2 linked regions of the Asticcacaulis excentricus CB 48 genome follow. The protein of the gene in region 1 interacts with the protein of each later gene in a pairwise test. Links are inferred from orthologs where the notes say so. Each region holds a gene or a part of one and is shown on either strand. Other genes may lie near its edges.

Region 1 (15,117 bases):
AAATTGCCGGGCTCAGAGAAGCGATCCAGACACAGTTCCAGCTCCGGCAGGGCCTCGGCCAGCAGACCTTTTTCCATCCACAGGCAGGCCCGGTTGAAGCGCGCCGGCAGGCTGTTGTCCAGCGAGATGGCTTCGTTGAAGAAGATCAGAGCCGTGTCGGCATCGCCCTGCGCCAGCAGGATGGTGCCCAGCGTATCCCACAGGGCGCTTTGCTTTGGATAGTCGCTCAGATAGGCCTGAAGCAGGGTGATGGCCTGATCGAACTTCGACTGTTCGCGCAGCGCCGCGGCGTAATAGTTGACCGCCATCAGGTGACCAGGGTCACGCTTGACGATCAGGCCGTAGAAGCGTTCGGCCATGTCATAAAGACCGATGCGGAAGGCCAGTTGCGCCAGATCGGCCGCGATGTCGAGCGAGTCCGGCTGATGCTTCAGAGCTGTTTGATAGGCGTCAAGGGCCTGCGGAATGCGGTCCTGCCGGTCAAGCGCGGTGGCCAGCGCCTGCCAGGCACCGGTATGGTCGGGCACGTGGCGTAAAAGGGCGCGGGCCTGCGTTTCGGCCTCGGCCCAGTCGCGCATCAGAAGGGCGCGTTCAACGCCCTGAAACTGACGGCGTATATCGTCGCTTGACAGGGCCTGCACCGGGGCGGCGACCTCACGGATCAGGGCCTGACGCATTTCCTCAAGAGGCACTGCCCACTCGCCGGGGGTGGGCGTCAGGAACATTCGGGCGCTGCCGTACCACGGGTAATAGTCGGTGCCCATCATGGGCCAGCTATTGGATGGGGAAAGAACCCAGATGGGGGTGCCGACGCTGGCCGCGATATTGCTGGTGGCGTTTGAGGGCCCCATGATCAGGTCCATGGCCGCGCACAGGGCGGCCAGATCGTCCAGATCCTGCTTCAGGTCGATGCCTGGCGGATTCCAGACGCTCAGGCCTTCGCGTTCGGCCTGACGCAGTTCTTCGCTGACATCGCCGTACTGAAGATTGACGAACACGACGCCGGGCGTGCGCAGGATAGGGGCCCAGCTTTCGAAGGGGGAATAGTAGCGGTCACGGCGAGAATGCTGGACAAGGCTTTTCCACAGAAGGCCGATCTTGGGCTCAGGCCCCAGCTTGTCCAGCTCGGCCTTCCAGTGGGCGACGCGTGCAGGATCGGGGGTGAGGAAGCTTTTTTGCCGCGGAAAGGCCTCTGCGTTAGGCCGGTAACGCGGCAGCAGGTCGCCCAGCATAACAAAGCCGTCATTGGCGCGGGTGGTGTCCATTCCGGGGAAGTGGCGCACCGTGATGCCATTGATCTTGCCCGTGCCGTGGGCGATCACCGTCGCCTGCGGGAAGCTGCGCGCATAGAGGGGAACAAGGCGTCTTTCCACGGCCAGCGTCAGGTGCCCGTCTGGTCCCAGTTCGGCCAGAAGGTCCGGCAGCACGGTGCCGAACAGGATTTCATCGCCCAGCCCCTGTTCTGTGGTGACGAAGACCGACTTGCCCATCAGGGACTGAGACAGATCAAGCGCCGGGACGTCGGTAATATACTTCATGCCCTCAAGGCTATGCAGCGACTTGCGCGCGGCATAGTAGCGATAGCCGGGCATCAGGTCGCCCTTACAGAAGTAGCAGAAGGCCATGGCCAGCTCCGCCGCCTCGATCTGGGCGGGCGAGACCATGCGCTTAATACCGGTTTCCAGGCTCTGGATCGCCTCGTCAATCTCACCCAGAGCACCTAGGATCAGGCCGCGATTGTGCCAGGGCTTGGGGTCATCCGGGGCGAACTTGACGGCTTCATCGAAGAAGAGGAGGGCGGTCGGCAGGTCGCCCTTGGCATTGACCACTGTGCCCAGCGTGTTCCACAGCGTGCCGTTGGACGGGTCTTTCTCCAGAAACGGCGTCAGGAGGGCGATTGCCTCTTCGAAGCGGCTGACCTCGCGCAAGCACGAGGCGAGGTTGTTGGCGACCTCAAAATCGTCCGGATTTTTGTCGAGGACATAGCGGAACAGCTTTTCAGCCTGCGTGTGCATGTCCAGTTGATAGGCCAGACGGCCCAGATCATTGGCGATGCCCGTATTGTCTTCTTCGAGTTGCAGGGCGGCTTCGAAACAGGTGAAGGCGCCTTTGATGTCTCCGGCCTTTTCACGGCATACGGCCAGGATATGCCAGGCCGTGCCGCACTTTTCGTTGACGCGCAGCGCTTCCAGCGCCTTTTGCGTCGCCCCCTCATATTCGGATTTCTGGACGAGGAGCAGAGAATCCTTCAAAAGGGTCAGCAGACGCACCTCGCTGATGTAGCGCGTGGCCTCCATCAGGGCTTCGAGGGCGGCTGAAGACCCGGAATCCCCCAGTATCGTTGAGGCCAGATCGGCCAGAACATCCTTGCTGGGCGGCGTGGCGGCGGCGTTCATCGCGATAGAACTGACCGTATCAGGTGTTGCCAGAACCTTTGCCGGGCCTATATCAAAAGCCTGCGCCGCGGTGGCGGTCTCAACAGCCCGATGTTTGATTGGCCACGTTTTTTTAGGCATTGGACTCTCCGCACCCCTCTGTACCCCACGCTCTGTGCCGCTTTCTGTATGGGGCATTTGACCGAAGGTGAGGACAGATGGTCATGAACGTGCAATCTTATGCGATGATTCGATTAAGATCAGGATAGCGCTACATCCGTTAAATTTGCGGATGTGCGAAACCGGATATTAACCGTGCGAAGCCTAAGCTGCTGGCCAAAAGGACTCTCATGCCGCTCAAACTGTCGCTCAAGCCGGGTGAAAAATTTGTTCTCAACGGTGCCGTCGTGCAAAACGGTGACCGCCGGTGTTCGCTTGTGCTCCAGAATAAGGCCTCGGTGCTGCGTGAAAAAGACATCATGCAGGCGAGCGAGGTGACTTCTCCGTCGCGTCACATCTACTTCCCGGTGATGATGATGTACCTTGATGAAGCGGGGGCGGAGAAATATTACGACGAATTCCTGACGCGCATGACCGAATTCATGAGTGTCATCGCCAATCCGGCGATTCTGGCGGAATGTGTGGTGATTTCCAAAGCCATTATGGGGCGCGAATATTACAAGGCTCTTATGGGCTGCCGTAAGCTTATCGAGTACGAAGACGAAAGACTTGGACATGTCTCTACAGGCCTATCAGAAGACGGCTCAGCGGAGTGAAGATCCGCGCCAGACGGAGTATCGTCTGTTTGGTCAGGTTACCCGCGCGCTGATGGAGGCGGCTGAGCTTGATCGGAGCGAGGTTTCTCGTCGCATGGATGCGCTCGACTGGAACCGCCGTCTGTGGTCAGTCCTGGGGACGGATTGCGCTCTGCCTGGCAATGGCCTGCCTGAAACCTTGCGCGCGCAGATCGTCTCCCTGTCTATTTGGGTCAACCGCCATACCTCGGCCGTCATGCGCGGTCAGGAAGAAATTGCGCCCCTGATCGAGGTCAATCGCCTGATTATGCAGGGTCTGATGCCTCGCCAAGAGGCGACGCCGTCCGCCGATCCGGCGTTTGTTGGTACAGTGCGGGCGTCGCTCGGTTAAAAATTTACTCTAGTGCAGTTTTTGCCGGGCAGGGCCGGTCGGTGAGGGCGAGAGTCAATGATTCTCGCCTTTTTCAATTTAAAAATATCCATTGAAAACAACGACAAAAATATTTAACGCGACCTTACGGGCTGGCATTTTCATTGCTAGGTAACGGGCAGGCCAAAATGGCTTTGCGGCAAAATTGCCGGTCAAATCCCCGACCAGAATGGAAAGGACGTTATCGATGCCGAATATGTCGATCAATACCAATGCGGGTGCGATGATCGCCCTGCAAAACCTGAACAAAACCAACAACGAACTGCAAACCGCGCAAACCCGCATCAATACTGGGTTGAAGGTTGCGAGCGCTAAGGATAATGGGGCGGTTTACGCCATCGCCACCCGCCAGCGCTCGGATGTGTCTTCCCTTGGTGCGGTGACGGAGTCGCTTGATCGGGCTAAATCGGCTGTCGATGTAGCGCTCTCCGCCGGCGAAAGCGTTGCGGATATGTTGACCCAGATGAAGGAGAAGGCACTCGCGGCTTCGGATACGTCCCTGACCACGGTCAGTCGTCAGGCGTTGAACGAAGATTTCAAAGCGCTGCGCGATCAGATTTCGAAAACGGTGAACAATGCGACGTTCAACGGAGTCAATCTTATCAAGAATGGCGCTTCAGCGATTGCTCCCCTGGCCAATGCGGACGGCTCGTCAAAGCTGACCGTGGCGGCGCAGGATCTCAGCCTGACGGGTAGCACGATCACGCTTTCGGCGGGTTCGGCCTTTACCTCGGCGGCACAAGCAAAGACCATTGCTGATGCCGTGGATGTGTCGATCGCCAATGTCTCTGCGGCGCTCGGCCGTCTTGGGACGTCGTCGAAATCGCTGGATGCGCATGCGCAGTTTGTTTCGAAGTTGGTGGACTCGATGGAATCGGGGATCGGCAACCTTGTGGATGCCGATCTGGCCAAGGAAAGTGCGAAGCTTCAGGCCTTGCAAACCAAGCAGCAGCTGGGTGTGCAGGCCTTATCTATCGCCAATCAGGCTCCGGGTGTCGTTACCCGGCTGTTCCAGTAAGGTCTTTAAAGGCCGGAGTTGCGGGTCCAGGCGGGCCCGGCTCCGGCTTTCTTTTTGCCTGAAGCGTGCACGGCAAAAATTGCCGGTCTGGGCAAAAATTGCCGGCAACAGGCAAAATCTGCCGGGCGCAAGGTGTGGTTAAGGCATATATAATGCTTATATTTCAATTACATGCAGTGATTTTCCGTTAGCGGAGGTTTGGCCCGCCGCTTGCAGCCAAAGGGTCAGGCAAAATGCCGCCGGACGACAAAATGTCTCCGGTTCATCTAGAAGAAGGACTAGACCTATGGCGCTCAATAGCGTGAATACCAACAGCGGAGCTATGATCGCTCTGCAAAACCTGAACAAGACCAACGCCGACTTGCAAACGACCCAAACCCGTATCAACACGGGCCAGAAGGTCGCCAGCGCTAAGGATAACGGCGCCGTCTTCGCCATCGCTCAAGGGCAGCGCGCTCAGGTTTCCTCGCTCAACGCGGTTCAGGAATCGCTCTCCCGTAACCAATCTGTCGTCGATGTGGCCATCTCGGCCGGCGAATCCGTTTCCGACATGCTCTCGCAGCTGAAGGAAAAGGCCCTTGCAGCTTCGGACTCCAGCTTGAGCACGGCCAGCCGCACCGCTCTGAACGAAGACTTCAAGGCGATCCGCGACCAGATCGGTAAGACCGTCAATAACGCTACGTTCAACGGCATCAATATCATTAAGAGTGGTGGCTCGGCGCTCTCGGCTCTGGCTAACGACTCGGGTGGTACGCTGACCGTGGCGGCCCAAGACTTGTCTCTGACGGGTCTGAGCATCAACGCGACGACGATCGGCACCAAGGCTGCGGCTTCGGCGGCGGTTGCGACCCTTGCGACCAAGATCGACGACGTTTCGGCCAAGCTGGCGAAGCTCGGTACGTCTTCGAAGTCGCTGGCTAACCACGCCAACTTCATCAGCAAGCTGTCGGACTCGATCGAAAACGGGATCGGCAACCTTGTGGATGCTGACCTGGCGAAGGAAAGCGCGAAGCTGCAGGCCCTGCAAACCAAGCAACAGCTTGGCGTTCAGGCCCTGTCGATTGCGAACCAGTCGACTTCGACGGTTCTGAGCCTGTTCCGTTAAGGAATGACGGGGGCGGCGTTTTGACGTCCGCCCCTTTTTTCTCTGATCTGACGTCTGGCTCGGCGTCACGGTCATAAACAGAGGGCGCAACGGCGTAAGTCGCCGTGCGTAATACAGGAGATGATTACGAATGCAGTAACCCCGCCCGCCGTCACCGACCCCACTCAGGTTAAGCCCGTGGAGCCGGTAAAGCCTGTTCAGGAAGTCGCTCCTGCGACCTCGGGCAGTCAGACGGAAAACGGTCTGTCGAATCATGAGCGGGCGCAGTCCCAGCCGGCCTATATGCTTAAACTGACGATAGATAAGGACCCTGACAGCGGTGAGTTCATCTATCGCGCGATTGATCGCTATACCGGCGAGGTTGTCCGTCAGTTCCCGCAAAAAGAGCTGCTGGAAATGCAAAAATCGAGAAGTTACAAGGCGGGAAGCATCGTCAGGACCGATATCTGACGTCTTTTTTCGGATTGTGAGTTGTGATATTCACCGCGTACCTAACAGGGTCGCGGATAAAGGCGTTTGCATGAATTAACCTTTTGGTTACCATGTTCGTTAAGACTTCTGAGTCGTAGCGTATATGGAGAATCCTCATGCCGACGGTAAGCGTCAATACCAATAAGACAGCCATGACGGCGTTGCAAAATCTGAATGCAACGACCCGCAAACTGGAATCGACGCAGACCAAGATCTCCACAGGGCTTGAGGTATCCAGCGCTAAGGATAATGCGGCGCTGTATTCGATCGCGCAGGGGCAACGCGCGGACCTCAGCTCGCTCAGCGCTGTGAAAAATTCGCTCAACCGCGCTACATCGGTCGCTGATGTGACGCTGGCCGCCGGGGAATCGGTCTCCGATCTTCTGGTACAGATGCGCGACAAGGTCGTTTCGGCCATGGACCCGTCGCTTTCAACGGCCTCACGAAACGCTTTGAATGGTGATTTCCGCGAACTTCTGCGCCAGATCAGCCATGCTGTAGCCAACTCGTCTTTCGATGGTACGAACCTGCTGAACGGTTCAATCACCAACGGTATTAAGTTTATCGATAATGCCGATGGCAGCTCGGTCGTGACCCTGTCTTCCCGCAATTTCAGTCTGGGTGGCGCGATCATCACCATGTCGGCGGCGGCCGATGTTTTGACCTTGACCAAGGCGACATCCGCTCTGGCCCGTCTGGATGCCTCAATCAATAATGTTAATGCCAGCCTTGCCGCGCTGGGCTCCGAGGCCAAGCAGATCGAGGGGCGTCAAAATTTTGTCGCAAAACTCTCCGGCGCTATCGAAGTCGGTATTGGCAACCTGGTTGACGCTGATCTGGCTAAGGAAAGCGCGCGCTTGCAGGCACTTCAGGTACAGCAACAGTTGGGCACGCAGGCTCTTTCGATTGCCAACCAGTCGCCACAGGCCATCCTCCGGCTCTTCCAGTAGGCGCTTATTTTTGCGGCCTGAGCAAAACCCGTCGGCATCCGGCGGGTTTTTCGTTACTCTGTCGGCCTTTTTGTTACGGGTTAACGCTTCTTAAGCTTTGATCTGTGACAATGGCACTTATGACCGTGTCGTTCGATACCAGCTTATTGACGAGTTATTTCAACTCGAAGGTCCGTGCCTCTTCAGGTGCGGCCAATGCAGCTGCGCCGACGACAGCGACCAGCCCGACGGGGACCACCCGCGCGCCGACGGCACCGTGGGAAAAGGGCGGCACGCCGGAAGATACGCTGGTCAAGAATATCCTCTCCGGAAAGAGCTTTATTCGCGAATCGGCGGTCAACCTTGATCTTGCGGGCGCGTCGAACGACTACAAAAAGCTCTACACCCTCTATACGGGGCTAAACTCCCTGCGCGCCGTCGCGGCGAAGGCGCAGTCGATTCTGACGGGTGGGAGCCCCGACTCGATCAGCAACAAGACTGAACTCAACAGCCTGCGCCGCCGTTTTGACGCGGGGCTTGGCGAAGTGAGTACTTACGTTAAGGATGCTGATTACGAGCATCTGAATCTGATTCAGGGGAGTATTACCGACAAGCTGAAATCGACGGTGGGCATAGCGCGCACGGATACGGCCTATTTCGCCAAGGACATCCACTCGGGCACGGCGACCAGTGAGGTCGAGGCCTTCAAGGGCAATGTGGCCTTCGATATTTCGGTCAAGCGGACGGGGACGACGGACCCGATCAATGTCCATATCGACCTTGCGGAAATGGGCAGTGAAACCCGTTCGATGTCGAGCGTCGTCAGCTTTATCAACGATAAGCTGAAAGCCGCGGGACTTTCGACCAAGTTCGCCGTTCAGCGGACGGCGGGCGGGGACAAGACCGTCGAGGTTAATGGTAAGACCGTCAAAGTCGGCACCAATCCCGATACGTTTTCATTGAAAATTCAGGGGGACTCGACGGAGGCCCTAACCTTTAGTGCCGCCCCTACCGGAGATTCGGTTTTCGTCGTGCAAAAGACGGGCGATACCGACAAGACGACGAAATACAACAAGGAAACCAAAAAGTTCGAGACCGTCACGCCCAAGCAGACCACCAGCATGGTTAAGTTCAGCACGGGAGGCGATACGGTGTCCGCGCCCGGCGATACCTACTGGACGGCAGGCCGCAGCGTCCAGAACGACCTTGAGGGGTCGATCAAGACCGTGCATCAGACCGTGTCCGGGCCGGATGGCTCGGTCTATGTGCTGGCCGATGTCGATGGCACCACAGAGGGTCAGACGATCAAGGGCACGCAGGACGTCGCCCTGATCAAGTACGATTCGGCCGGTAATGTCGTCTATGCCCGCACCCTGGGCGCGGCCGACAGTGCCACTGGCTATGCGCTGAGCGTCGGCGATGATGGCAAGGTTGCCATTGCCGGGTCGGTGACCGGTACGCTGGCGACCGTTACCACCACCACCTCAAGCTATACGGTGGATGGCAAGACCTTCACCACAACCTCGACAAAGGAAGACAGCGGGACGTCCGGCACCAACAAGACCCTGGCCGACAGCTTCGTCACGGTTTTTGATTCTGCCGGTCAGGAAATGTGGACCAAGCGCTTTGGTTCCACCGATGAGGATGCGGCTTTGGCGGTGACATTCGGGTCGGATGGCTCGGTTCAAGTGGCCGGCAAGACGCGCAGTGTCATGCAGGGCGGCGTCGGGTCGGCGGGCGGCTGGGACGCCTATATCCGCAGTTTTGACTCGTCCGGAAAAGCGACCGCGACGGTGCAATACGGCACTTCCGGCACCGATCAGGCCAGTGCGGTTAAGGTAGATGGCACGACGCTCTACGCCGCCGGTGTCGAAGACGGAAATATCGTCCTGCGCGCCTATGACATCAGCGATCCGGCTAAACCCACCCTGACGGGCACGCGTAATCTGGGCGGCTTAGGCGGCGGTCAGATCGGCGCCATCGACGTCTATAATGGCAAGGTCTATGTCGGGGGTTCGACCGGCAATGATAGTATTCTGGGCGGCGGATCGGGCAGCACAGCCTTCCACGGACACTCCGACGCCTTTGCCGCGACCGTCTCTACGGATTTCGCCTCCACCGCTGGTGACAAGGTCGTCTATTACGGCGGGGCAGGGGAAGAAAAGAACGTCAAGGTGCAGTTCACCGACGGCAAGGTCTATTTCGCCGGGCAGACCGAAGGCGAAATAGATGGCACGACCAAGATCGGCGAAGCCGACGCCTATCTGGCGCGCATGGATGTGGCCAGCGGCGTGGTTGAATGGAGCCAGCGCTATTCGGGCAAGGACGGCGAGGTCGATCCGCAGGCCATGGCCGTCACAACCAATGGGGCCTCGGTGCTGGACAAGCTGGGCCTGCCCAGCGGCACGATCGAGTATAAGGATTCGACCCTTCTGACCTCAGGCACATCGGTGCGGGCCGGGGACTCCTTCTATCTGCGCGATGCCGGCGGCTCTCAGAAAAAGATCATGATCGAAGCCAATGACACGCTGGACACGCTGGCCAAGAAGATCCAGCGCGCGGCGGGGTACAAGCTCAAGGTGACGGTGGCCAAGGTGACCGGTAAGGCCGAGTCGCAACTGGTCATCGAGCCGCAGAACAAGACCAGCCAGATGGAAATTGTCAAAGGCCCGGCGGGTAAGGACGCGCTCGAAGGGCTGGGGTTGACCGAAGGCCTAGTCCGCACGGCAGAGGACACATCCGCTTCGTCTTCCTCGAAAAAGACAAAGACGGATACCGAAAAGCTGTTTGGCCTGAAGTTCAATGCCGACGTCAACCTGAACTCGGAAGAAAGCATCACGGCGGCGCTCAAGACGCTGGACGATGCGCTGAAAAACGTGCGGTCCGCCTATCGCTACCTGCGCTATGGCGAAGACACGACGTCGTCGGATGATAGCAAGAAGAAGACCAGTTCAGCCGGTTCGGCCGCTTACTGGAATGCCCAGGCTTCCAACTATTCTGCGGCGCTCTCCCGCTTGACAGGCGGCGCATAAACAGGCCTTTAGGGGGAGACAAACTCACCTCCGAGGGGATGGATTATGGCGCTGAATCGAAAGCAAACGATCTGGCTGGCGGGTGCAGGCGGGGCCCTGTTGCTGGCGGTGCTGATCGGATGGGCGATCTCCAGTTCGCAAAAAGAGTCGCCGCGCATGAATACCGAAGGTCCGGGCCTTGTCCTCGACATCGACGATGCGCCGACTCTTGACGCCAAGAAGACGCTGCGCTGCTTTGTGAATGGTGAATTTGTGGGGCAACTGACCATCGCCGACTGCGCCAAAAAGAATGGCGTGGCGGCCAATGCGCTGGATGTGGGCGTCGATGAAAGCGGCGAAATGACCGCCGCCCCGACCGCCTCACTGGCCCCGCCGCCGGTCATTTCCGCAGATAAGGTGGCGCCTGTGGTTGTCGATTCGGGCGAGCCTGTGGCCGCAACCGCCCCGACCACCGGCCCTTCGGGGGCCTGTCTGCGCTTTGCCGGCAATGAGTGGACGCGCCTGTCGGACGGTATCTCGCTTAACGCCTGCGCGACCTTGCTTTTTGACGGCCGCTGCGAACGTCCGGGTTCGGCCTCCTATGGCCGCTGGGGCAGCCAGACCCTGCGCCTCGTGCCCAAGCGCGTTGAAATTTCGGATGATAACAAGACCTTCCGCACCCTGCTCGAACAGGGTCAGGGCTGCTCGGTAAAGTAAGGAGCCACTCATGGCGATGAAACCTGTTCTGTGGCTTGTCGCCGGCGCGGCCTCTCTGATGCTCGCCGGGTGCGAAAAGACGGCCGTGGAAGCACCTGATGCCAAAAATGTCTGCTTCCATATCGGCTTTCCCAAGGATCAGCCGCCGAAGTTCAACGTCATTAAAAAGGACGTGCCGTCGCTGGAATATTGCGCGGCACATCTCGACGCCCTGCGCATCAAGTTCCTCAGCATAGGGTCGCCACGCAAGGAGATCGTCGGGGTCTATAACGGCACCTTCCTGTGGTCCACGCCGCGCGGCATCCGCATTTCCAAGAATTTCGAAGGCCCGGCCATGCCCTTTCTGACCAAGGCCCCGGATGGGCGTCTGGTGATCCCCAGTGCCTTTGAAGTGCCGCGCGACCGCAACTTCTCCGAGCCGCAGACCCTGCCTGACAATCTGCCTGAAAAGAAATAAGGGGCTCCCGCGCAGCGCGAAAAGATGTGAACAAAGCGTTAACATCGGCTTGGCAAGCGGCGTTTTGCCGCCTATGCTCAGGCCTTAGCAATTAATGTGTCCGCCGAATCGCGGGCAGAACGGAAGGCGCAGCGTATGGCGGGCTCGGTCAACAAGGTCATCATTATCGGCAATCTGGGTAAAGACCCAGAAATCCGCACGCTCAATTCGGGCGAGCGTGTCGCCAATCTGACAGTGGCCACCTCGGAACAGTGGCGCGACAAGATGACGGGTGAGCGCAAGGAAAAGACCGAGTGGCACCGCGTCGTTATCTTCAATGACAACCTGGCCAAGATCGCCGAGCAGTACCTGCGCAAGGGCTCGACCGTCTATCTCGAAGGTTCGCTGCAAACGCGCAAGTGGACCGATCAGCAGGGCGTCGAAAAGTACACCACCGAAATCGTGCTGCAACGCTTCAACGGCAATCTGACGCTTCTGGGCGGCCGTGGCGACAGCGGCGGCGGTTCGTCGTCTGCGGGCGGTTATGATCAGGGCGGCGGCTATGGCGGCGGTTTTGACGACGGCGGCTACGGGGCCCCGGCCTCTTCGGGCCCGAAGGCGCAGGGCTCCGGCCCCAAGCAGAACTTCGATCTCGACGACGAAATTCCGTTCTGAGCATTGCCAAATTCGAGATAGGTTCGAACCCAAAGCCTGCGGTCATACCGCAGGCTTTTTGGTGGCGCTTCAAGGCCGCTGAACAGGCAAAATAAATGTTAACAGGCGGGCTCTGAATTCCCCTAAAACGCCTTCCGGATTTGGGGATTAGTCGCAAAAGTGCTACGGTGCGCGTTAACCAGTGCGCCGACGTGTGATTCCCGTCCGGTGCTGATGACTATGCAATGAAACGGGCTTCATGACCGATACTCCTGCTTCCGGCCTGCCGACGCCGCACGGTATTTCGCACGTCACCATCGAGGATGAACTCAAGCGTTCCTATCTCGACTACGCCATGAGCGTGATCGTTTCGCGCGCCCTGCCGGACGCGCGTGACGGTCTAAAGCCCGTGCACCGGCGCATCGTCTACGCCATGTACGAAGAGGGCCGTACCCACGACAAGAAGTACGTCAAGTCGGCCAATATCGTCGGTGACGTGATGGGTCGTTACCACCCGCACGGCGATGGCGCGATTTATGACGCCCTTGTGCGGATGGCGCAGCCGTTTTCGATGCGCCTGCTGCTGGTCGACGGTCAGGGCAATTTCGGCTCGGTCGATGGCGATCCGCCGGCGGCCATGCGTTACACCGAAAGCCGCATGACGCGCGCGGCTGAGTCGTTGATTGCCGATATCGACAAAAACACGGTCGATTTCAACGACAACTACGACGGCGCCCGTCAGGAGCCGTCGGTGCTGCCGTCGCGCATTCCGAACCTGCTGGTCAATGGCGCGGGCGGTATCGCGGTCGGTATGGCGACCAATATCCCGCCGCACAATCTGGGTGAAATCATTGAGGCCTGTCTGGCCATGCTCGATGATCCGGAGGTCAGCACCGAGACCCTGCTCGGCATCGTGCCCGGCCCGGACTTCCCGACGGGCGGTGAAATCCTTGGCCGTTCCGGCGCGCGTCAGGCGCTGCTGACCGGTCGCGGTTCGGTCATCATGCGCGGTAAGGCCTCGGTCGAGACCATCCGCAAGGACCGCGAAGCCATCATTGTCACCGAACTGCCCTATCAGGTGAACAAGGCGACTCTGATCGAGCATATTGCGGAAATGGTGCGCGAAAAGCGGATCGAAGGCATTTCCGATATCCGTGACGAATCCGACCGTCAGGGGATGCGTATGGTCATCGAGCTGAAGCGCGATGCGTCCGGTGACGTCATCCTCAATCAGCTTTACCGTTATTCGGCGCTGCAAACGAGCTTTGGCGTCAATATGCTGGCGCTCAACCACGGTCGTCCGCAGCAGATGGGCCTGCGTAAGTTGTTGGAAATCTTCCTTGATTTCCGCGAAGAGGTGGTAGTCCGCCGCACACGCTTTGAACTGAACAAGGCGCGCGACCGGGGCCATGTGCTGGTCGGTCTGGCCATTGCAGTAGCCAATATTGACGAAATCATCCACATCATCCGCTCATCGGTCGATCCAACCGAGGCCCGCGAACGCCTGACGGCAAAGAACTGGCCCGCCGGGGACATGTCGCCGCTGATCGAGTTGATTGCCGACCCGCGGTCGATCGTCTTTGAAGGCGGTGAGGTGCGGCTGACTGAAGAACAGGCGCGCGCCATTCTGGCCCTCACCCTGTCGCGTCTGACCGGCCTGGGTCGCGATGAAATCTTCGGCGAAGCCCGCACCCTGGCGGCCTCTATTGCCGAATATCTCGCCATCCTGTCGTCGCGCGAACGCATCCTCGGCATCGTGCGTGAGGAACTGGAAGAGGTGAAAGCCCTCTATGCCGAACCGCGCCGCAGCCTGATCGTCGATGGCGAAGCCGACATCGAGGACGAAGACCTGATCCCGCGTGAGGACATGGTGGTGACCGTGACCCATTCGGGCTACGTCAAGCGCACCCCGCTCAGCGCCTATCGCACCCAGCACCGCGGCGGTAAGGGCCGTTCGGGCATGGCGATGAAGGACGAGGACGCCATCACCGGCATCTACGCCGCTTCGACGCACCAGCCGATGCTGTTCTTCTCGTCTACGGGTAAGGCCTATAAGCTGAAGGTGTGGCGTCTGCCGCTCGGCACGCCGCAATCCAAGGGCAAGGCCTTCGTCAACCTGCTGCCGCTGGACAAGCACGAGACGGTGACCAATATCCTAACTTTGCCGGAGGATGAAGCCGCCTGGGATCGTCTGGATATTGTGTTCGCCACGCGCTCCGGCGACGTGCGCCGCAACAAGCTGTCGGATTTCGTCAACGTCAACCGCGCCGGCAAGATCGCCATGAAGCTCGAAGAGGGTGACGCCATTGTCGGCGTGGCCCTGTGCACCGAGGATCAGGACGTGTTGCTGTCCACCGCATCGGGCCGCTCGATCCGCTTCGCCGTCGATGAGGTCCGCGTGTTCAAGGGCCGCGACTCCACCGGCGTGCGCGGCGTGCGTCTGGGTGAGGACGACACGGTCATTTCCATGGCCATTCTGCGCCGCGTTGAGGCCACGCCGGCCGAACGCGCCGCCTATCTGAAGCACGCGGCTTCGCTGCGTGCGGCGGTGACGGGCGAAGGCGAAGAGGCGACGGTGGTGGTCGAAGAGGAGGCTGAAGAAGGCGCGGAAGACGCCTCGCTGAGCGTCGAGCGCATCGCCGAACTGGGGGCAGCCGAAGAGTTCATCCTGACCATCGCTGATACGGGCTTTGGCAAGCGTACCTCGTCTTATGATTATCGTCGCACCGGTCGCGGTGGTCAGGGCATTGTCGCCATCGACCTGTCGAAGCGTGGTGGCAAGTTGGTCGCCTCCTTCCCGGTCGAAGACACCGATCAGCTTCTGCTGGTCACCGATGGCGGGCAACTGATCCGCACCCCGGTGTCGCAGATCCGCGTGGCGGGCCGCAATACGCAGGGTGTGACCATCTTCCGCACGTCGGGCGAAAAGGTCGTCTCGGTCGAACGTCTGGCCGAAACCGCCGAAGAGGACGGCCCGGACGAGGCTGAGCTTGCCAGCGGGGGCGATGCCGGATAAGGCTTGCCCCACTGAAAGATAAGGAGCCACATCAGATGGCCAAAAGGATAGGGCTCTACCCCGGAACCTTCGACCCGATCACCAACGGACACTCGGACATTATCGGCCGGGCGGTTAAGCTGGTCGATCATCTAGTGATCGGGGTGGCGCGCAATACCGGTAAGGCACCGGTCTTCACGCTGGATGAGCGGGTCGAGATG
Region 2 (14,886 bases), on another replicon or contig:
TCCGTATTGCTGGCGGCATCCTCTTGTTCCTACTGGGGCTCGATATGACGCGTGGCGATTTTCTGGCCATGTTTGAAGAGACCGAATCCCTGACCGAAGATACCGTCGATGCCCACGGCGCGCCCATCCGTGGCCGCGATCGCGCCAAGAAGACTTTTGAAAAGTTCGTCGTGCCTTTTGCCATCCCGCTTTTGATCGGGCCGGGTGCGATTTCGACCGTCATCATTCAGGCGGGTGAGGCTCAGAAATACGGCATTACGGGTATGGCAGTAGGCCTTGGAGCCATCGTTACCACCTCGCTGGCAGTCCTTCTGACCTTCCTGTTTACGGGCCATATTTCCAAGATGCTGGGCCGCGTCGGCATGGTGGTGGTCATCCGCGTGCTCGGGCTCATTCTCTGTGCCCTGTCCGTGCAGATCATCATTTCGGCCATTTCGACCGTCACGCACGATATCATCGTTCCGGCGGCAGCTCACCCCTACAGCGGGTCCTAGTTCAAGAGCAGACTGATTTCTAATGGAACCCTTCCGCTCAAGCCACCATTGAGGCGAGGACCAAGGTGGCGGAGCCCGGAGCCGGCGAGGGGCCAAACACAATCTAGATCATTATGTTTCTACCAGAAATCACAATGATCTAGCGCACCATCTTGCGCAGATGGTTGGAGATCAGCTCCAGCGCCCAGTCGTCGGGGATGATCTTCAGCAGCGCCGACAGGAACTTGTTGGGGGCACCCGGCACGCAAATAGCGCGATTGGCTTCGGCGGCCTGATAGCCTTCGCGGGCCACCTCATCAGCGCCCATCCACATCCATTCCGGCGTCGTCTGACTGATGCGCTCACGCGAGCCGGTGACGTCGTGGAATTCTGAATAGGTGTAGCCAGGGCAAAGGGCACTGACATGAACGCCGTGGTCACGCGCCTCAAGGTGCAGGCCTTGTGAAAAGCGCGTCAGATACGCCTTGACGGGTGCATAGAGGGTGTCGCCCGGTGAAGCGGGCAGATAAGAGGCCAGAGACGACACATTCACGATGCGTCCGAACTTCTGCTCGATCATGCCGGGCAGGACCAGATAGGCCAGTTCGGTCGGGGTGTGCATCATCACCCGCAGAAACGCTTCATGCGACGAAAAGGCATTGCCGATAAAGCCTTCTGGCAGGCCATAGCCGGCATTGTTGACCAGCCCATCGACCTTGCGCCCAAGCGACGTTACATAGTCGATCAGCCTTTGCGGCGCGCCCACTTCGGACAGGTCGGCCACGACGAACGAGGCTTCGACGCCGAAGCGCAGGCGAATTTCTTCAACCAGCTTTTCCAAACGCTCCTGACGGCGGCCCGTGACCACCACGTCCCAGCCGTGGCTGGCATAGACGCGGGCAAAGGCGAGGCCAATGCCCGAAGTTGCGCCGGTAATGAGGGCCAGTCTGCGCATCAGATATTCCGGATGAGGTCGGCGACAGTGATTTTCGAAAGGGTTTCGGTCGCGGCGGCATTGGCCGCTTTCATGGCGCCCGATACCGCCTTAGGGATAGCCTGGCCGACGGGGCAGCCATCGGCTCCGGGTGGGGCCGAGCCCAGATGGGCGCAGCCGTGCACGGCATGCAGCACCTGATCCAGCGGGATGGTTTCAGCGGGTTTGAGCAGCCACGTGCCGCCGGAGACGCCCGAGCAGGTATCGACCAGGCCGGCCTTGGCCAGTTGCGTGGTCATGCGACGGATAACCACCGGGTTGGTCGGGATGGAGGCCGCCAGCACCGACGAAGAAACCGCCTGTTCACGCGAATAGGCCCCTTTGTGGGCCAGATAGGCCAGGGTATGTGCGGCGACGGGAAATCTCTGACTGTCGGACATGATCTCTCCGTAATTACGATAATTTGACTGCCATTCCTAGTGGAATCGCGTGACCAAGCGGAGGCCTGATGCAATGTGGATTGAATCTGGCTAGAAATGGGCGTAAGAGGCCCGCCGTTCAAGCGAGGACCCGATTGTGTGGTCTCTCAGGAGATATTGCATGATCGGGGATACCCCTCCCGAAGCCAGTCCCTCCCCGGACGCTTCGGTCTCCACCGGCGAAAAGACCGGAGCGGACGTCGCGTCCGCGCACAAACCCTCACAACCGCAGTCCACAGAAAGCCACGCCAAGCACGCGGGTTTCTGGGCGCTGGCTCTGGGTTCTATTGGTGTGGTCTTTGGTGACATCGGCACCTCGCCGCTCTACGCGTTCAAGGAAGCCTTGCACGCGGCCGCAGGCGACGGCGTGACGCGTCCGGAAATTCTGGGCGTCGTATCGCTGGCCCTGTGGGCGATGATCCTTGTGGTCACGGTCAAATATGTCGGCTTCATCATGCGCGCCGACAACAAGGGCGAAGGCGGCGTTTTGTCGCTGATGGCGCTGGCACAGCAAGCCATTGGCAAGCGCACGGCGGTCGTCTTTACGCTCGGCATCATAGGCGCAGCGCTGTTTTATGGTGACGCGGTGATTACGCCGGCCATGTCAGTTCTGTCGGCCGTCGAGGGCCTGCGCACCATTCCGGCGCTGGAAAACAGCATCTCCAATGAACTGGTTCTGATGATTGCAGGCGTCATGCTGATCGGCCTGTTTGCCTTTCAAAGCCACGGAACGGCCAAGGTCGGTCTGCTGTTTGGCCCCATCTGTGCGGTCTGGTTTGCTTCGATGGCGGCGCTGGGCATTGGTCAGTTTATCGCCAACCCGCAAATACTGGCGTCTATTAATCCCTACTACGCCGTAAAATTCCTGTCTGAACACGGGATGGCCGGCTTCATTGTGCTGGGCGCGGTCTTTCTGACTGTGACCGGAGCTGAAGCCCTGACGGCGGATATGGGCCATTTCGGTCGCTGGCCCATTCAGGCGGCCTGGTTGTTCTTTGTGCTGCCGTGCCTGACACTCAACTATCTGGGGCAGGGGGCACTGGCGCTGACGGTTCTCGATGCGTCTCAGGCGGCGGGGCGTCCGTTTGAGGAAATGAACTGGTTCTTTGAAATGGCCCCGCTGGCCCTGCGTCTGCCTCTGGTGCTGCTGGCCGGTATGGCTACGGTCGTGGCATCTCAGGCGGTTATTACCGGCGCCTTCTCCCTGACACAGCAGGCCATCCAACTGGGCCTCCTGCCGCGTCTGAACGTGAAGCGTACGTCGGAAACGCAGGAAGGTCAGATTTTCGTCCCGCAACTCAACACCATGCTGCTGGTCGGCGTGTTGGTGGTGATGGTTACCTTCCAGACCTCATCGGCTCTGGCCCACGCCTACGGTCTGGCTGTGACGGGGACCATGGTGGTTACAACCATGATGGCGGCTATTGTCATGCGTCAGATGTGGAAGTGGGGCTGGCCGCGTGTTCTCGCCTTCATCGTCCCCTTCATGATTCTCGACCTGTCCTTCCTCAGCGCCAACATGCTGCGCTTTTTCTCCGGTGGCTGGCTGCCCGTGCTCATCGGGGCGTGCCTGTTCACCATCATGGCGACATGGGTGCGCGGATCGGGCATCCTGTTTGAAAAGTCCCGCCGCGACAGCGTCCTTCTGACGGACCTGATCGACATGTTGAAGGCCCGCCCCCCGCACCGCGTACCTGGCACGGCCATCTTCCTCACCTCCGATTCCGAAGTCGCACCCGTCGCCCTGATGCACAATCTCAAGCACAACAAGATTTTGCATGAGAAGAACATCATCCTGACGGTCGATACGCGCAACATCCCGCGTGTCCACGAATCTGAGCGCATCACCATCGAGAAGCTCGATGAGGACTTCAAGCGTGTCACGGTTCACTATGGCTTCATGGAAAGCCCGAACCTGCCCAAAGCCATGGGTATCTGCCGCAAGCAGGGCCTGAAGTTCGACATCATGGCCACCAGCTTCTTCCTCGGTCGCCGCAGCGTTGTGGCCTCGGCGACGTCCGGTATGCCGCTGTGGCAGGATCGCCTGTTCATCTTCCTGATGCGCAACGCCACCAACCCGACGGAATTCTTCCATATCCCGCCGGGGCGCGTTGTGGAGCTTGGGACACAGGTCAGTGTATAGATACTCAACCCCGTTCGGCTTACCGGACGGGGTTTGCGTTTAGGGGGATCATTTGTTCGGCATCATGGAAGTGCCGTCATTGCGGCGAGGCGCATGATGATATGCCCCTGTGTTTCGGCATTGATGCCCCTTGGCGTGCTTTTGCCGCTGACGATGAATTTGAACGCCGGGTGTTTTTGAATAAAGATCAATGCGTTGTCGATGATAGGCATTTTTTCATTCGTGGGCATATTCGGATACCCATACTGAAAAAGCAGGATTATTTGGAATTTTCAGTGTGGTCTTCACTAAGCGAAGACAGCTTTTGCCACATGAGCGATCGTTGGGATGCCTTGGACCGTGCAGACGATACTCCATATTTCGGTTGGCTATGTAGCCCGATAAGGTCTTACGGCTCGGTTATTGAATTACCTTTATCTGTACAATGCCGTGAACCTGGGTTGGTTCCGATATTTACAGTCACACAAAAAGACCACCCTCTGGCCATCGACCAGAGTAACGGCATTACCATAGCCCAATGGCATAAGATGGCCCTCTCGCTTCTGCATTAATCCTTGCATCTTGAGGGGAGGGGTCTTAAACGCGCGAGCAACTGTTTTACCCCCTGACCGGAGTGGTTGCCTCATGACCTCCCCTACTGAAAAGCCCGTCAAGAAAGTCGTCCTCGCCTATTCGGGCGGCCTCGACACCTCGATCATCCTGAAGTGGCTTCAGACTGAGTATAATGCCGAGGTGGTGACCTTCACCGCGGATCTTGGTCAGGGTGAGGAGCTGGAGCCTGCGCGTAAGAAGGCCGAGCTTCTCGGCATCAAGCCGGAAAACATCTATATTGAAGACCTGCGCGAAGAGTTCGTGCGCGACTTTGTCTTCCCGATGTTCCGTGCCAACACCGTCTATGAAGGCCAGTACCTGCTTGGCACCTCGATCGCGCGTCCGCTGATCGCCAAGAAGCAGATCGAAATCGCTCGCAAGGTCGGCGCCGATGCCGTCTGTCATGGTGCGACGGGTAAGGGTAACGATCAGGTGCGTTTCGAGCTGGGCTATTACGGCCTTGAGCCCGATATCAGGGTCATCGCGCCATGGCGTGAGTGGGACTTCGCGTCGCGTGAATCTCTGCTGGCCTTTGCCGAACAGCACCAGATCCCCATTGCCAAGGACAAGCGCGGCGACGCGCCCTTCTCGGTCGATGCCAACCTGCTGCACTCCTCGTCCGAGGGCAAGGTGCTGGAGGACCCGGCGGTCGAAGCCCCGGAGTTCGTCTATCAGCGCACCATCGCCCCGGAAGCCGCGCCGGACAAGGCCGAGGTCTTCACCATCGACTTTGAAAAGGGCGATCCGGTGGCTATCAATGGCGAAGCCCTGTCGCCGGCAGCCCTTCTGACCAAGCTGAACCAGCTCGGTCACGACAACGGCGTCGGTCGTCTGGACCTCGTCGAAAACCGCTTCGTCGGCATGAAGTCGCGCGGCGTTTATGAGACCCCCGGCGGCACCATCCTGCTGGCGGCGCACCGCGGCATCGAGTCGATCACGCTCGACCGCGGCGCCATGCACCTGAAAGACGAGCTGATGCCGAAATACGCCTCGCTGGTCTATAACGGCTTCTGGTTCTCGCCGGAGCGCGAAATGCTTCAGGCTGCGATCGACTATTCGCAGGCCAAGGTCACCGGTCGCGTGACGGTGAAGCTCTATAAGGGCAATGTCACGGTCATTGGCCGCGAAAGCCCCTACAGCCTCTATGATCAGGATCTGGTGACCTTCGAAGAGGGCAAGGTGGCTTATGACCACCGCGATGCGGCGGGCTTCATCAAGCTCAACGCCTTGCGTCTGCGGGTCGCGGCAAAGCGCGACCTTCGCGGCTAGCTCGCGCCGCATTTGAGTGTCTTCGAGGCGCTCTTGCGTCCTATCTGGTAAGACACTGCGAACTGTGAAGCTTTCGAAGCGGGACATGTTCCAGGGCCCATTCCTTGTGGCCCTGGGATTGCCGCTTCGTGAAAGATCCGCCTTTACCGCAAGGCAGCCCTTGGCCTGTAAGGGCAGGGCGATGCCGTTTCCTGTCCTTAGGAAAGTTGGCTGTCCGCCACTAAAGGTGACGCCATTGCCTTAAAGTGGCCCTTCACCGTAAAGGCCGCGTTTTCAGATCTTGACCTTGGTCACGTGATAGCTCCCAATATCATACAAATAGGGAGGACTTCATGGTGTTCGATTTTCGGTCTTGTTTGAAATGCGTTTCCATCACCGTTTTTGCGGTTGCGGCGACATCATCGGCGGCGCAAACCGTTTCAACAACGTCTCCGGATAAGCGTAATCGTGTGGACGTTGTGGTGAGCGATAAGGGGGCACTTACTTTCAGTGTAAGCCGGCATCAAAGGGCTCTGATTGAAGCCTCACCGCTTGGGCTCATTTTGCAAAACAGCTCCCCGTTTGGCACAACACTGGGGGAGAGGGGCGCAAAGCTTTCAGCCTCCAAAACAGTGACGGGCGAAGACCGTTACACCTTGCCTGTAGGGAAGTCGAAAGACGTCCGCGCCTCGTACGAGGAAAGTCATATAAGTATTGAAACCGGGCAGTCTGAATTGGCGAGACTGGATCTGATCGTTCGGGCCTATAATGACGGGATTGCGTTTCGCTATGTCGTTCCTAAACAGCCCGGTCGTTCGGCGCTAAACATCCAAGACGAGGCGACTTCATTTCGCTTTAGCGACGACTTTGATTGTCACGGTCTGAACCAGGGACGGTTTGAGAACAGTTTTGAAGGCGAGCATGATGCGATTAAGGCCTCGCAGTTTCGCCCCTTCCATCTGTTCCAGGCGCCGGTCGTCTGCCGCACGGGTTCCGCCGCATTTGCTATCGCGGAATCGGATCCACAAGACTATCCGGGGGCCTACTATACGGGGCTTAACGACGGCACACCGGGTTTACGCGTGGTCTTGACCCCTCGCAAAGACAATGACCCCGGCGCACGGTTCCGCACCAGAGCGGCTCAGCTAGACGTTTCGACCGACTTTAAAACGCCGTGGCGCGTCGTGATGATGGGAGATACGAATGGCCAGCTGATCGAGTCCCAGTTGATCAATACACTCGCTTCCGCCTCGATGATTGCAGACACAAGCTGGATTAAGCCCGGGTTGTCAGCCTGGGACTGGTGGAATGGCAACGCCTTTCCTCTGCCGTCCCCCCATAATGCCAATGGTCAGACCTCAGGCATGAACACGGCCACCTATAAGGCTTATGCGGATTTCGCGTCCGAAATGGGGTTTGAATATCTTCTCATCGACGAAGGCTGGTCTGTTGGATCGTCCGTTGAGCCCACTGCGAACGCCGATGTGACCCGACCCAAGCCGGAAATCGATATTGCCGAGATCGTACGCTACGCTAAAGCGAAGGGTGTCGGCGTATGGGTCTGGCTGCAATGGCAGCAACTGGATGCCCAACTTGAAGAGGCGCTGGCAACCTATGAACGGTGGGGCGTTAAGGGGGTGAAGGTCGATTTTCTGAACCGCAACGATCAGGAGATCATGGCGTTTTATCGGCGACTTCTGTCGAAGGCCGCTGATCACAAGCTCATGGTCAACCTCCATGGGGCCTTTCCGCCTGCAGGTTTAACCCGGACCTGGCCAAACTACATGACCCAAGAAGGGGTGCTGGGCGCAGAAAACAACAAATGGAGCCAGCGCATAACTGCCAAGCACAACGTGACCTTGGCCTTTACCCGTGGGCTGCTCGGGCCGATGGACTATACGCCGGGTGGTTTCAGACACACGACGCCGGCAGATTTTCCCGCAAAGCAAAGCTTCGTGAACCCTTATGTCATGACCACCAGAGCGGCCGCACTGGCGATGTATGTTGTTTACGAGAGCCCTTTTCAGATGGTTTCTGACAGTCCGCCCGCCTACAAGAAGCCGGACGGAAGTCCAGAGGACGGTGTTGACTTTTTAAAGCGCGTTCCCGCCTCCTGGGACGAGACCCGCTTCATCCTTGGGGACATTGACGAATGTGTGGTTATCGCACGCCGTTCAGGCGATAGCTGGTATGTGGGGGCGATGACTGACGGTGCAAAGACGATTAGCGTGCCGTTGAACTTCCTTGGCAGAGGCGCCTATAAAGCGGTTGTCTGGGAAGATGGCGATCACCCTTCGAGCGTGAAGAAGAGCGAAATTGATGTCGATGCCCAGCAAAGTCTCACACTGCGATTGGCCAACTCGGGCGGTGGGGTTATTCAGATTACACCCCTAAAGCCGGTCAAGAAACGCCGTTAGCCATTTTTAGTCCAGCTCGGCATCGGGCGTTTCGATGACCGGGCTGGATAGCATCAGAAGCCAGAAGAATAGAGCCTCTAGGCACGCCTTTCTGGCTGAGGTCGAAATGGATTTGAAAAAACTACCCGACAGGATGGTCATAAATCTACTTCGTGGGCAGAAATCTCCCAGGGTTGTATATTGGCACTCATGCCGAATATGATCGGATCGACGCAACGACCGTCGACCAATTCTGAAAGTATTGATCATGGACATTCGCCCTATCAAGAACGATGACGATCACGCTTCCGCACTGGAAGAAATGAAAGGCCTTTGGAGCGCAGCCGAAGGCACGCCGGAACATGACCAGCTCGCCATCATGATCACTCTCGTTCATGACTACGAGGAGCGCCGCTGGCCTATCGCAAAGAACCTCGATCCGGTTCAAGCCATTCAGGCAGCCATGGAAGCGCAGGGCAGGACCCAGTCCGATCTAGCCAATCTGATCGGCAAAAACCGCGCGACAGAAATACTTCGCCGCAAACGCCCCCTGACACTCGCTATGATCCGTAAAATAAACAAGGCCTGGCATATTCCGGCCGACCGCCTGGTTCAGGAATGTGATCTGATCGCCTAATCTACCGATACCCAGTCCGTATCGACCTTGATGGTACCGGATCATAGCAGCGGAGCGGCATCATAAAGCTCGGTTGAACAGAGTTCCGTGCTCCTACCCTTGATGCATGAAAGCTACTCGCCCGCGCCTACGATCACCTTTTCGATTCGAAACATTAAACATTCTCCAGTCCCGCTTGTTTTGCAGGCACTGATTTTCAAATTTCCAGCCTACGAATTCCAACTATCCGCCAGAGCGGTCCCTGTTGACCTTTACCTGGGGCCATCGGCGCCACGCTTTAATTAGGCTATCGGTGGTCAAGGCCATAAGTTTTCCGAGATAGGCGGCGCCCTTTTTGCCACTTTAGAGCGATGAGCGCGTGCAAGTCGGAAGTCATGCATCCCCAGCATCAATTGCCGCGAGGCGCAATGAGGGCCTCCGCGCAAACGCTCTAGCTAACCGTGGAGGTGAGAAGTGGGGCTGAGGGGGATGCATCACCGATGGGATGCGGGGCGCGTGACGTTATATAAAGAATCGCAAATCGACACTTGCCGCAGAAAAAACCGCCGGAGTGTTGACCCGGCGGTTTTAAAAGAGGGTGGTAGGTGGCGTTAGGCGTCCACTTCAGCATCGAGCGCATTGTCCTGAATGAACTCGCGGCGTGGTTCGACCAGATCACCCATCAGTTTGACAAACAGGTCGTCGGCTTCGTCGGTCAGATTGACCTTTACCTGAAGCAGGGTGCGGGCGTCCTTATCCAGCGTGGTTTCCCACAGCTGATCCGGGTTCATTTCACCCAGGCCCTTATAGCGCTGGATGCTCAGGCCTTTGCGTCCGGCATCAAGAACGGCGGCGACGAGGTCCAGAGGCCCGCGGATGTCTGCGGCCTTGTCCTTGCGACGGAAGGTCGAGACTTCGTTGAACAGGTCTCCCAGTTCCAGCGTCCGCTCATTGAGGCGGCGGGCGTCCTGCGAATGGATCAGGCCGTCATCCAGCACGATCTTTTCCGATACGCCACGACGCACGCGGGTAAAGACATAGCCGCCGTGGCTGGTCGTATTGGCTTCGACGCTCCAGTCACCGTCACCGTCTTCCTTGAGACGATCAAGACGCTTGGCGACCAGTGCCAGATCGGGCTTGTCGCCGAACAGGCCCCCCAGTGCCGCCTGTTCGATCGCAAAGGCCGGGGCGCGGCTGGCCAGACGGTCCACGCTGCCCTTGAAGGTCTTGGCGATACGTACCTGAGCCTCAAGGTCCTGAGCGGTGATACGCTCACCTGAGCGCAGTTCCAGAACCGCCTCAGACGTGCCTTCCTCGATTAGGAAGGCGTCCATTTCGGTGTTGTCCTTCAGGTAGCGCGACGACTTGCCTTTGGCGACCTTATACAGAGGCGGCTGAGCGATATAGAGATAGCCGTTTTCGATGATCTGCGGCATCTGACGGTAGAAGAAGGTCAGAAGCAGGGTACGGATGTGCGCGCCGTCCACGTCAGCATCGGTCATGATGATGATCTTATGGTAGCGCAGCTTCTCGATATTGAAATCATCTCGCCCAATACCGGTACCTAGCGCCGTGATCAGCGTGCCGATCATTTCCGACGACAGCATTTTGTCAAAACGTGCGCGTTCGACGTTCAGGATCTTGCCGCGCAGGGGCAGGATGGCCTGATTTTCACGGTTACGGCCCTGCTTGGCCGAGCCACCGGCCGAGTCACCCTCGACGATAAAGAGTTCGGACTTGGCCGGGTCGCGTTCCTGACAGTCGGCCAGCTTGCCTGGCAGCGAGTTGATGTCGAGCGCCGATTTGCGGCGGGTCAGTTCGCGGGCCTTGCGGGCCGCTTCACGGGCGGCAGCAGCTTCGATGATCTTGGAGACGATCTGTTTGGCTTCGACCGGGTTTTCTTCAAACCACTGCGACAGCTTTTCGAAGACGATGCCTTCGACGGCCGGACGCACTTCGGAGGAGACCAGCTTGTCCTTGGTCTGCGACGAGAATTTGGGGTCCGGCACCTTGACCGACAGAACGCAGGTCAGGCCTTCGCGCGCGTCTTCACCCGATACCGAGACCTTTTCCTTCTTGGCGAGGCCTGAAGACTCCATATAGGCCGACATCACCCGCGTGAGGGCGCCACGGAAGGCCGCCAGGTGGGTGCCGCCGTCGCGTTGCGGGATGTTGTTGGTAAAGCACAGCATCGTCTCGTGATAGCTGTCGTTCCATTGCAGGGCGAGATCAACCTCGACCTTGTCACGCAGGCCCCGCGCGTCGATCGGCTCCTTGATGATCGGTGATTTTGACTTGTCCAGATGCTTGACGAATTCGACGATGCCGCCTTCGTAATGCAGGATGATGTCGTAGGGCTCGGCCTCACGCAGGTCTGCGAAGCGGATGTGGACGCCTGAGTTGAGGAAGGCCAGTTCACGCAGGCGGTGTTCAAGCGTCTTGCGGTCAAAATCGATGAAGGTGAAGGTGCCTTGGTCCGGGCCGGTCTTCAGTGACGGCAGGAAGGTGACGATGGTACCGGTCAGGGGGTTGCCATTTTCGCGCAGGGGCGCGTCGCCGGTAACCTCGACCGAACGCACGGTTTCGCCAAGCTCAAAGCGTGCCTCGTGCGTCTTGCCATTGCGGAAGATTTTCAGCTCAACATAGTCGGAGAGGGCATTGACGACCGAGACGCCGACGCCGTGCAGGCCGCCGGAGACCTTGTAGCTGTTCTGGTCAAACTTGCCGCCGGCATGGAGCTGCGTCATGATGACTTCGGCTGCCGACACGCCTTCTTCGGCGTGGATATCGACCGGCATCCCGCGCCCGTCGTCGGAGACTGAACAGGACCCATCGGCATTGAGGATCACTTCCACCCGGGTGGCGTGACCGGCCAGCGCTTCGTCGATGGCGTTATCGACGACTTCATAGACCATGTGGTGCAGGCCCGACCCGTCATCCGTGTCGCCGATATACATGCCAGGGCGCTTGCGCACCGCATCCAGCCCTTTGAGAACCTTGATCGAATCCGCGCCATAAGCGTTTTCGACGACTTCCGGATGCTCTTCGTTTTCGGCCATGCCTAGTCCCTAAATTCTACCCATTGGCCCCCTTCGACACGAACCCCAAGCGCACGCCCGGCCAATCCGTCGAAGAGGCTTTCGTCCGTGCCTGTAAACAAGGTTTGCAGGCCCAGACGATCGGTTTCATCAAACAGCGCCGCCCGGCGAATCGGGTCGAGGTGCGCTGCGACTTCGTCAAGTAATACTACAGGATTCGGTGCGCTTTTGACACGCGAAAGTCTCGACCCCTGCGCCAAAATCAGGTTCAGAACGAGGGCTTTTTGCTCCCCCGTGGAACAGTCCGCGGCCGGACGATCTTTTTCGCGGTGAAAGACGCTGAGATCCGTGCGATGGGGCCCGAAAAGCGAGCGCCCCGCCGCCGAATCACGGGCACGGGCCCGGGCAAATCCCTCGCGCAAGGCGGTATTCAGGGTCTCGCGTTCCCGGGCGTCTGACGCTTCGTTGATCAGTCCCAGATCCGCCTTTGGGAAGGCGCTTTCGTGCGCTTCGATTTCCGCCTGAAGATCGCTCAGGGCGGCGCGGCGGGCCCCAATCATCTCACTTCCGGCCTCAGCGAGCCTCTCCTCCAGCGCGTCGAGCCAGACGGCGTCGGCGGGACCCTGCACCAGCAGTTTTAGCCGCTCACGCAGGGCCTTTTCATAGGCGCTAACTGTCGTGGCGTGTGAAGGTGTGGCGGCGAAGACCAAGCGGTCGAAAAAGCGCAGCCGCTCGGCGCGCGCCTCAAGGAAGATACGGTCCTGCGCCGGGGTCAGCCAAACCAGGCGAATATGATCGAGCAGACGCCCCGCCGGGACGGTTTGCTGGTCGATGCGCACAAGACGCTTTTCAAGGCTGCGCGGGTCGGACCCCGTGCCGATGCGGATATCGTCCTCGGCGCTTTTCAGCTCGACCGACACGCCCCAGGCGCGACCCTTGGCCTCCTGCGGAAGGCGACGCCCCAGATCGCTGACGGCCGCCCCGCGCAGACCCCGACCGGGATTGAGGACGCTGATCGCTTCAAGAAAGTTGGTCTTACCTGCGCCGTTGGGGCCGAACAGATATAGCGACCGCCCGGACAAATCGACATCAAGCCGGTCATAGCTGCGAAAATCGGTCAGGCTCAGGGCGTGAATGCGGGTTTTCATGCGCGCCCTTTAAACGAAAAAGTCAGATCGAAACACACGGTAACCCCGGGTTTCGATCTGACCATTTGTCTCATTGCCAAAATGTGGAGCAGGGCGAAAAATTGAGCCTACACCCGCAGCGGCATCAGCACGTACTGTACGCCCTGATCTGCGGTATCGAGCACGAGGGTCGGAGAGGCCGCATCATTGAGGCGCAGTTCGACCTGTTCACCGGCGATCTGCCCCATCACATCGAGGATGTAGCGGGCGTTGAAGCCGATTTCGAGCGAGTCGGAATCGTAGTCGATTTCCGCTTCTTCGACGGCCTGACCGGCTTCGATATTGCGCACGGTGAGCGTCAGACGCCCCGGCTCGATCGCCATCTTCACCGAGCGGCTCTTTTCCGCTGAGATGGTCGAAACGCGATCGACGGCGCGCGACAGGATGCCCGTGTCGATACGCATCAGCTTGTCGTTGTTCTTCGGGATCACGCGACCATAATCCGGGAAGGAGCCATCGATGATTTTCGACGTCAGGGCCGCAGTGCCGAAGTTGAAGCGGATCTTGGCGGGTGAAACGGTCAGTTCGACATAACCCGTGCCGTCGTCCAGCAGGCGGCGGGCCTGATCAATGGTCTTGCGCGGGATGATAACCCCGGCGCTGCCCATCGAACCGTCCGGAGCCGGCATTTCGGCAAGGGCCAGGCGGTGGCCGTCGGTAGCCACGGCACGCAGATAGCCTGATCCGTCCTCAGTCAGGGTGTGAAGGAAAAGGCCGTTGAGATAGTAGCGCGTCTCTTCGGTCGAGACGGCAAAGCGCGTTTTGTCGATCAGGCGCTTTAAGTCTTCTTTCAGCAGCGCATAGGTCGTGCCGTCATGGTCGCCTGACATGACCGGGAAATCACCGGCGGGCAGCACGGGCAGGGCAAAGCGCGAGCGCCCGGCCTGTACGGTGAGGCGCGGATCGTCACCGGCCTGATAGCGCAGTTCGACATCCGCTCCGTCGGGAAGTTTGCGGACGATTTCGTAGAGGGTATGGGCCGGCGCAGTGATCTGACCCGGCACGGCGACGATGGCTTCTGCGGAATCGACGATCTCCATATCGAGATCGGTCGCTGAGAAGGACACCTGTGAGCCTTCAGCCGACAGAAGCACGTTCGACAGTATGGGGATGGTGTTGCGGCGTTCCACCACGTTCTGGACGTGGCCCAGTGCCTTCAGGAGTGCGCCACGTTCAATGATTAGCTGCATCTTGGCATCCCAGAATTTTTGGCCGGAATTTTTGGCCAGAAGTTTTGACCAGCCTTTGCGGCCGTGTAGGTAGAGAGCAAAAGGCCGGGGCAGTTGCCCCGGCGCTTCGTAAGACCTTAAATGTTTATTAAGCGGCGTCAACCGGTTAAACCGGCTAATCAGCCGCGCAGTTTGCGGGTCAGGGCTTCCACGTCTTTGGCGATCTGTTCATCGCTTTGCAGCAGCTCCTCGACCTTCTTCACGGCATGCAGAACCGTGGTGTGGTCACGCCCGCCGAAACGGCGGCCGATATCCGGATAAGAACGCGTCGTGTGCTGCTTGCACAGCCACATCGCCACCTGACGCGGGCGGGCAACCGAGCGCGTCCGGCGCTCCGACAGAAGATCCGCCTGCTTCAGGGCGAAGTGATCCGCCGTCAGCTTCTGGATTTCATCGACCGTCACGCGGCGCTCAGCCGATACCTTCAGGTTGGGTTGCAGCAAGGCCATAGCTTCGTCCAAAGTCAAACTCCCCAGACGCGCACCGGCCGAAGCGGCCAGGGTATTAACGGCCCCTTCCAGCTCTCGGATAGAACCCGGTACGCGGTCTGCT

The links.
Region 2: the proteins of gyrA (region 1) and gyrB interact in binary tests that used the Escherichia coli proteins (3 or more experiments, as listed by UniProt). The link is inferred for Asticcacaulis excentricus CB 48 from one-to-one orthologs.

The regions. Positions count from the first base shown.
Region 1 is NC_014817.1:794,417-809,533, reverse strand. The notes cover bases 11,840-15,117. They hold gyrA (DNA gyrase subunit A), read left to right. Parts: upstream 11,840-12,160; coding sequence 12,161-14,917; downstream 14,918-15,117. Other genes in these bases: coaD (pantetheine-phosphate adenylyltransferase), read left to right, coding at 14,953-15,117; ssb (single-stranded DNA-binding protein), read left to right, coding at 11,840-11,922. In the rest of the region: ASTEX_RS19470 (tetratricopeptide repeat protein), read right to left, coding at 1-2,516; flagellar biosynthesis repressor FlbT, read left to right, coding at 2,726-3,151; flagellar biosynthesis regulator FlaF, read left to right, coding at 3,111-3,521; ASTEX_RS15430 (flagellin), read left to right, coding at 3,748-4,578; ASTEX_RS15425 (flagellin), read left to right, coding at 4,865-5,683; ASTEX_RS15420 (flagellar protein FlaG), read left to right, coding at 5,804-6,133; ASTEX_RS15415 (flagellin), read left to right, coding at 6,271-7,104; ASTEX_RS15410 (LVIVD repeat-containing protein), read left to right, coding at 7,215-10,115; ASTEX_RS15405 (hypothetical protein), read left to right, coding at 10,161-10,811; ASTEX_RS15400 (hypothetical protein), read left to right, coding at 10,822-11,268; more of ssb, read left to right, coding at 11,404-11,839. UniProt on the Escherichia coli protein: A type II topoisomerase that negatively supercoils closed circular double-stranded (ds) DNA in an ATP-dependent manner to maintain chromosomes in an underwound state.
Region 2 is NC_014816.1:1,395-16,280, reverse strand. What follows is about bases 9,216-12,262. They hold gyrB (DNA topoisomerase (ATP-hydrolyzing) subunit B), read right to left. Parts: upstream 11,940-12,262; coding sequence 9,492-11,939; downstream 9,216-9,491. Other genes in these bases: recF (DNA replication/repair protein RecF), read right to left, coding at 11,942-12,262. Also shown: ASTEX_RS00055 (MarC family protein), read left to right, coding at 1-494; ASTEX_RS00050 (SDR family NAD(P)-dependent oxidoreductase), read right to left, coding at 634-1,431; ASTEX_RS00045 (Rrf2 family transcriptional regulator), read right to left, coding at 1,428-1,847; ASTEX_RS00040 (potassium transporter Kup), read left to right, coding at 2,008-4,029; ASTEX_RS21025 (DUF2199 domain-containing protein), read left to right, coding at 4,131-4,580; ASTEX_RS00035 (argininosuccinate synthase), read left to right, coding at 4,654-5,889; ASTEX_RS00030 (glycoside hydrolase family 97 protein), read left to right, coding at 6,222-8,285; ASTEX_RS20925 (hypothetical protein), read right to left, coding at 8,292-8,426; ASTEX_RS00025 (helix-turn-helix domain-containing protein), read left to right, coding at 8,533-8,901; more of recF, read right to left, coding at 12,263-13,066; dnaN (DNA polymerase III subunit beta), read right to left, coding at 13,174-14,295; chromosomal replication initiator protein DnaA, read right to left, coding at 14,454-14,886. UniProt on the Escherichia coli protein: DNA gyrase negatively supercoils closed circular double-stranded DNA in an ATP-dependent manner to maintain chromosomes in an underwound state.